Regions from separate parts of the Actinoplanes lobatus genome, predicted to be linked through region 2. Evidence: predicted binding sites of a transcription regulator. Region 2 holds the regulator's gene; the other holds the start of a gene.

Region 1 (3,404 bases), 1.9 Mb from region 2:
GCTGTGCCTCCTCATGGACCCGGACGTTGTGCACGGCCACCCCGGCCTGCCCCGCGAAGGTCCGCAGCGTCCGCAGGTCGGTGTCCTCGAACGCGGGCCCGCCCAGCCGGTCGTAGAGGGCCAGCACCCCCAGCGTGCCCGGCTCCGGATCGGTCTCCGGATCGGCCGGCGGCGCGCAGATCGGCACCGCGAGATACGACTCGCAGACCGGCTCGTCCGGGCTCTGCCCGCCGGTCCCGCGCATCGGCCGGCCGGTCGACGCCACCGTCCCCAGCACGCCGAGGCCCGGCGGCAGGCGGCGCTGCACCAGCTCGGCCGGCGTCAGATCCCACGCGCCGGTCAGCCCGGCGCCGCAGCGGGCCGCCAGCCGCCCGTCCGACGGGTCGGCGAGCAGCAGCAGCCCGGCCCGGGCGCCGGTGGCGGTCATCGCGGTGCGCAGGATCACCGGCAGGATCCGGTCCAGGTCGTGCGTACTGGACAGGGTGTCCCCGAGGATGGCCAGATGACGGCGCAGCTGATCCCGGCTCGCGGTCAGCGCCTGCACGTAGGACTGCAGCTCACGGGTCATCCGGTTGAAGGTCGCGGCGAGCCGGCCCAGCTCGTCCGGGCGCGGGATCGGCACCCGGGTGTCCAGATCACCGTTCGCCACCCGGTCGGCGGCCCAGGCCAGGTCACCGAGCGGACGGGTGGTCGACCGGGCCAGCCAGCGGGCGGCCAGGACCGCCACCGCGGCGGTGACCAGCACGATCAGGAACAGGAACGCGTACCGGAGGGTGGGTTCGCCGGTGGGCACGCTCAGCGTGAGCGGCAACGGCTGGCCGGGCACCGCGGTCAGCTGCCGGGTCGTGCGGGGGCCGGGATCCGGCGCCGGCACGCCGATCGCCACAGCCACCCCGGCGGCATCAGCGAGCCGCTCCATCAGGGCGGGATCGACGCCCTGGGCGGCGACCACGGTCACTTCGTCGGCGTACGCGTAAGCCGCGAACGCCGTGGCCGTCCCCCCGGGCACCGGGTCGGCACAGCTGAGCGGCCCGGTCGTCCCGTTCCCGCTGTGGGCCGCCGCACGCCCCAGCAACGGCTGATTCGGAACGGTCACGTCCACCGTCGTGGCCAACCCGCGGGCGACCAGCTGATCGGCGACGGCGACCCGGTTCTCGGCCGGAACCACCGCCACCGCGTCGGCTGCGGCCTGCAACTGGCGGCAGAGAGCACCCACGGCGGCGCTCACGGTGGTGGCCGCGTGGTCCAGGCGTTCGGTGGTCCGATCACGGTTGACGGCACTCACGGTCAGTGCGACGAAAATCGCCCCGAGCAGGACCGGACCGAGCACGACGACCAGGAATGCACTGGTCAGCCGGCCTCGAAGTGTCACACATCCTCCCGGGAGCGACCTTCTCTTCCAGCGATGCTGACATAGTGTGCACCGTTTGCCGCATTTCAAAAGGGGGTGTTGCATGTCGGATTTAACCGGTGATGCGGAAAAATCACTGCAAATCAAGATCGCGCTGCGCGCACAGCTCCTCACGGTCCGTCGATCACTCTCGGACAAGGCGCTCGCTGCCGCGGCGGCCAAACTTCAAGATCAAACCCTTGCTCTGGTACGGGCGGAGCACCCGATCACGATCGCCGCCTATGTCCCGATCGGCTCCGAACCCGGGGGCCTCGATCTCCCGTACCGCCTGGCCGGGGCACTCCCCGCCGGTGGCCGCCTGCTGCTGCCGGTCCTGCTCCCCGACAACGACCTGGACTGGGCCGAATTCACCGGCGACCTGGCCCCCGCCGCCCGGGGCCTACGGGAGCCCACCGGCCCCCGACTGGGCCCGGCCGCCCTGCGCGCCGCCGACCTCGTCCTGGTCCCCGCCCTGGCCGTAGCCCTGGACGGCACCCGCATGGGCCGCGGCGGCGGCTCCTACGACCGAGCCCTGTCCCACCTGGACGCCTCCCACCACGGCGTGGCCATGCCCCGCTCCGGCCCACGGATCGTGGCGCTCCTCCACGACGGCGAGGACGTCGACACCGTTCCCGCCGAGCCGCACGACCGCCGCGTCCACGCCGTGATCACCCCGACCGGCGGCCTCTCCGTCCGCCCGGCCCCGAACCACCGGGTGTGACCAGCCCCACTTCGACCCGCGTGAGCGGCCGCATACACCCGCCCGCTTCTCCCTCAGGCCGGGCCCGGAGTGGACGAACTGACCTCCGATGCCGCAACATTGGCACTCGGAGTTGGCGAGTGCCAAGAGCCGATCGATCCGGAGGAGCCGTGCCTACCTACCAGTACTCCTGCACCGAGTGCGGTGAGCAGCTCGAAGCCGTGCAATCCTTCTCCGACCCGGCACTCACCGAGTGCCCGAACTGCCACGGCAAACTCCGCAAGGTGTTCAACTCGGTCGGTATCGTCTTCAAGGGTTCGGGCTTCTACCGCAACGACTCCCGCTCAGGCAGCGTGAGCGCCGAGAAGCCGGGCGGCGGCGACGCCCCCGCCAAGAAGCCGGAGACCTCGAGCAGCACCTCGACCTCCACCTCGACGACGTCGCCCCCTTCGACCTCCTCCTCCACCAGCGGCAGCTCGACCTCCTCGTCGAGCAGCGGTGGGGCAAAGGCCGCGGCCGCTTCCTGAGCGCACCGCCACCACCCTGACGCGAAGCGCCGAGCCGGCAACCGGCTCGGCGCTTCGCTGTTCCCACCCCGAACCCGGCTCGGCGCTGCTCTGTCTCACCCCGAACCCGGCTCGGCGCTTCGCTGTTCTCACCCGAACCCGGCCACCGCCTCGATGCGCCGCTGGTTCCCCTCGCCGTAGCAGGTTTCCTGGCGAGGCGGGGGTTTTCCACATTCGCCCGTCCTCCACAGGCGCCCGCACGGCACCGGGCCACCCGTGCCTAACGTCGATGCGGTCGCTCTTCCGGCGGCCCGATGTCGACGCGGCCGTTCCCACGACAGCTCGACAGGGTGCGGCGAATCCCTGGAGGCCCTCATGCCCCGCGCGGCTCCGGCACGGTCCGGCGAGCGCCTCGATCCCGTGCGATGGCGCCGGCCGAGCCGAGGCATGTTGCTCCGGCTGGCCACGGCCACGGTGCTGTTGATCACAGCGGCCGCGGTCCTGTGGATCGAGCCGTCCGGCTGCGTGCCGACGGCGGCGACGCCACGGTCGTCTTCGTCCGCGACCGGCGAACCGTCGGCGACGGCTTCCGGGCAGTCCGCCGCCCGGCCGATCCCACCGGGCAGTGTCGGAGTGCCGGTCCGCCTGGCCGACCCGACAGCCCTGACCGTGGTCCGCCCCGGTAACCGGGTGGACCTGCTGAGAATCGACGGCGACCGGGACCGGCCCACTCCGGTGGCGAGTTCGGCCCTGGTCCTCGATGTGACCGGAGCCGACGACCCGGTGACCGGCGGTCTACTTCTGGCCC
Region 2 (3,404 bases):
GCGACCTGGCCCGGATCCTGGAGGGCATCGACCGCACCTGGGGCCTGGCCCCCGGCGCCGAGGTGACCACCGAGGCCAACCCGGAGTCGGTGGACCCGGCCTACCTCCGGGAACTCCGCCGCGGCGGCTTCACCCGGATCTCGCTGGGCATGCAGTCGGCCGCCGAGAACGTGCTGCGGGTCCTGGACCGCAGGCACACCGCCGGGCGGGCGCCGCGGGCCGCCGCCGAGGCCCGGGAGGCCGGGTTCGAGCACGTCAACCTCGACCTGATCTACGGCACGCCGGGGGAGAGCCCGGAGGACTTCGCGGCCTCGCTGGACGCCGTGATCGGCGCCGGGGTGGATCACGTCAGCGCGTACGCCCTGATCGTCGAGGACGGCACCCGGATGGCCGGCCGGATGCGCCGGGGCGAGCTGCCGTACCCCTCGGACGACGTGGCGGCCGACCGCTACCTGGCCGCCGAGGCCGCGCTGAGCCAGGCCGGTCTCACCTGGTACGAGGTGTCCAACTGGGCGCAGCCGGGCGGGGAGTGCCGGCACAACCTGCTGTACTGGACCGGCGCCGACTGGTGGGGTCTCGGGCCGGGCGCGCACAGCCACGTCGGCGGGGTCCGCTGGTGGAACGTGAAGCACCCGGTGACGTACGCGAAACGCCTGGCCGCCGGGACCTCGCCGGGACACGCCCGGGAGACGCTGAGCGGTGACGACCGGCACATGGAGGACGTCATGCTCCGGGTCCGGCTGCGCGAGGGCATCCCGCTGGACCGGGTCGACGCCACGGGAGCCGCGCGGGCCATGGCGGACGGGCTGCTCGAGCCGGGGGCGTACGACGACGGCCGCCTCGTGCTCACGCTGCGCGGCCGCCTGCTGGCCGACGCGGTCATCCGTGACGTGGTGTGAGTCTCACCTGATGAAGCGCGCGCTCAGCGGATAGTTGAACGGCTCGTTGTTGGCCGCCTTCACACCGGCGACGACACCCAGGATGGTGGCGATGAGCCAGGCCGCGCCGACGATGAAGACGCCCACCCCGACGCAGATGAGCACGCTGCCGACCAGGCCGATGATGCCCCAGAGCAGCTGGAAGTTGAGCGCCTTGACGGCCTCCTCCCGCACGTACGGTGAGGTGTTCCCGCGAGCCAGCAGGGCGACCAGCGGCGCGATCCAGCCGAAGAACGTGCCGCCGAAGAACGCGCCGGCCGCCCCGCCGAAGTGCGCCACCAGGATCCAGGTGCGTTCGTCGCCGGCGGTGGACGGCGGCTTGTAGCCGTAGCCGTACCCCGGAGGCGGGTTGTAGGGAGGCGGCGGATATCCGCCCGGCGGCTGATAGCGGGCGGTCGGGTCGTCGTCCGGTGGGCGGGGCTGTTCTGTCATGAAAGACACGCTAGGACCCGCTATCGAGCCGGTCGACGACCGGGCAGGTACTTTCGATCATCGCGCTGCCGCCCCCGGCGACGTAGACTGGCACTCTATTAGCGGGAGTGCCAGAGGGGGAGGGGTCATATGAGTCTGGATGACCGCAAGCTCGAGGTGCTCCGGGCGATCGTCGAGGACTACGTCGACACCCAGGAGCCGGTCGGCAGCAAGGCCCTGGTGGACCGGCACAAGCTCGGCGTCTCTCCGGCCACCGTGCGTAACGACATGGCGGTGCTGGAGGAGGAGGGCTACATCCGGCAGCCGCACACCAGCGCCGGGCGCGTCCCCACCGACGCCGGCTACCGGCTCTTCGTCGACCGGCTCACCCGGATCAAGCCGCTCAGCCCGGCCGAGCGCCGCGCGATCGAGCGCTTCATGGTCGGCGCCGTCGACCTGGACGACGTGGTGCACCGCACGGTCCGCCTGCTGGCCCAGCTCACCCGCCAGGTCGCCGTCGTCCAGTACCCGAGCCTCTCCCGTTCCTCGGTGCGCCATCTGGAGCTTGTGCCGATCTCCACCACCCGCCTGATGCTCGTGATGATCACCGACACCGGCCGGGTCGAGCAGCGCCTCGTCGAGATGCCCGGCCCGGTGCACGACGGCGACGTGTGGGACCTGCGCCGTCGCGTCAACGAGAAACTCTCCGGTCAGCGGCTCGCCGACACCCCGCCCCTGGTGCAGCGGCTGGTCGACGAGTGTGACGATCCCGAGCGACGGGCCACGATGGCGTGCCTCGCGTCGGTACTCTTGGAGACCCTCGTCGAGCGGAGTGAGGAGCGCCTCGCCCTCGCCGGGACGGCCAACTTGACACGTGGCGGTGTGCTGGACTTCCAGGGCACGCTACGGCCCGTCCTCGAGGCTCTCGAGGAGGAGGTGATCCTGCTGAAGCTCATCGGCGACCTGGAGCCCCGGACCACCCGGGTCCGGATCGGTGACGAGAACGAGATCGACAACCTGCGGTCGGCGTCCGTGGTGAGCAGCGGTTACGGACCGGGCACCACGATCGTTGGTGGGCTCGGCGTGCTGGGGCCCACCCGGATGGACTACCCCGGCACTATCGCTACCGTTCGTGCAGTGGCACGCTACGTTGGCGACCTGTTGGCACAGAATTGACGGATTCGCGCAGACATTGAGGACTCCAAACCCCGTGGCCAAGGACTATTACGGAATTCTCGGTGTGAGCCGGGAGGCAACCGACGACGAGATCAAGCGCGCCTACCGCAAACTCGCTCGGCAGTACCACCCGGACGTCAACCCGGATCCGGAAGCGCACGACAAGTTCAAAGAGATCAACGCGGCGTACGAGGTCCTCTCCGACGACCAGAAGCGCCAGATCGTCGATCTCGGCGGTGACCCGCTCGCGCCCGGTGGCGGCATGCCCGGCGGCGCCGGCGGCGCCGGCCCGTTCGTCGGCTTCCAGGACATCATGGACGCCTTCTTCGGCACGGCCGCCGGTGGCGGCTCCCGGGGCCCGCGCCCGCGCACCCGTCCCGGCGCCGACGCCATCCTGCGTCTCGAGCTGGACCTGGTGGAGACCGCCTTCGGGGTGGAGGCGCCGATCACCGTCGACACCGCGGTGCTCTGCACCCAGTGCTCCGGCGCCGGCACCGCGCCCGGCACCCACCTGGCCACCTGCGACGTCTGCGCGGGCCGCGGCGAGGTCCAGTCGGTGCAGCGCACCTTCCTCGGCCAGGTCGTCTCGGCGCGCCCCTGCCAGAACTGCCAGGGCCACGGCACGGTCATCCCGAGCCCCTGCCCGACCTGCGCCGGCGACGGCCGGATAAGGACACGCCGCTCGCTCACCGTCAAGATCCCGGCGGGCGTCGAGGACGGCATGCGGATCCGCCTGGCCCAGCAGGGCGAGGTCGGCCCCGGCGGCGGCACCGCCGGCGATCTCTACGTGGAGATCCACGAGCGGCCGCACGACGTCTACTCGCGCAAGGGCGACGACCTGCACTGCCGGGTCACCCTGCCGATGACCGCGGCCGCGCT

The links. The regulator HrcA, encoded in region 2, represses chaperone genes, less so after heat shock. The targets are predictions, from matches to a motif close to GGTTNGCACNCTCNNNNNGAGNGTGCNAACC.
Region 1: a site for HrcA is predicted at 2,209-2,239, ahead of BJ964_RS07055 (FmdB family zinc ribbon protein). Genes of this name have one in related genera too.

Annotation. Positions count from the first base shown of each region.
Region 1 covers NZ_JACHNC010000001.1:1,597,313-1,600,716, forward strand. Annotated here, with positions in the region: gene BJ964_RS07045 (GGDEF domain-containing protein) at 1-1,372, opposite strand, end outside; gene BJ964_RS07050 (5-formyltetrahydrofolate cyclo-ligase) at 1,455-2,111, shown strand; gene BJ964_RS07055 (FmdB family zinc ribbon protein) at 2,261-2,617, shown strand; gene BJ964_RS07060 (hypothetical protein) at 3,044-3,404, shown strand, end outside.
Region 2 covers NZ_JACHNC010000001.1:3,474,052-3,477,455, forward strand. Annotated here, with positions in the region: gene hemW (radical SAM family heme chaperone HemW) at 1-899, shown strand, start outside; gene BJ964_RS16170 (DUF4870 domain-containing protein) at 903-1,370, opposite strand; gene hrcA (heat-inducible transcriptional repressor HrcA) at 1,500-2,525, shown strand; gene dnaJ (molecular chaperone DnaJ) at 2,560-3,404, shown strand, end outside.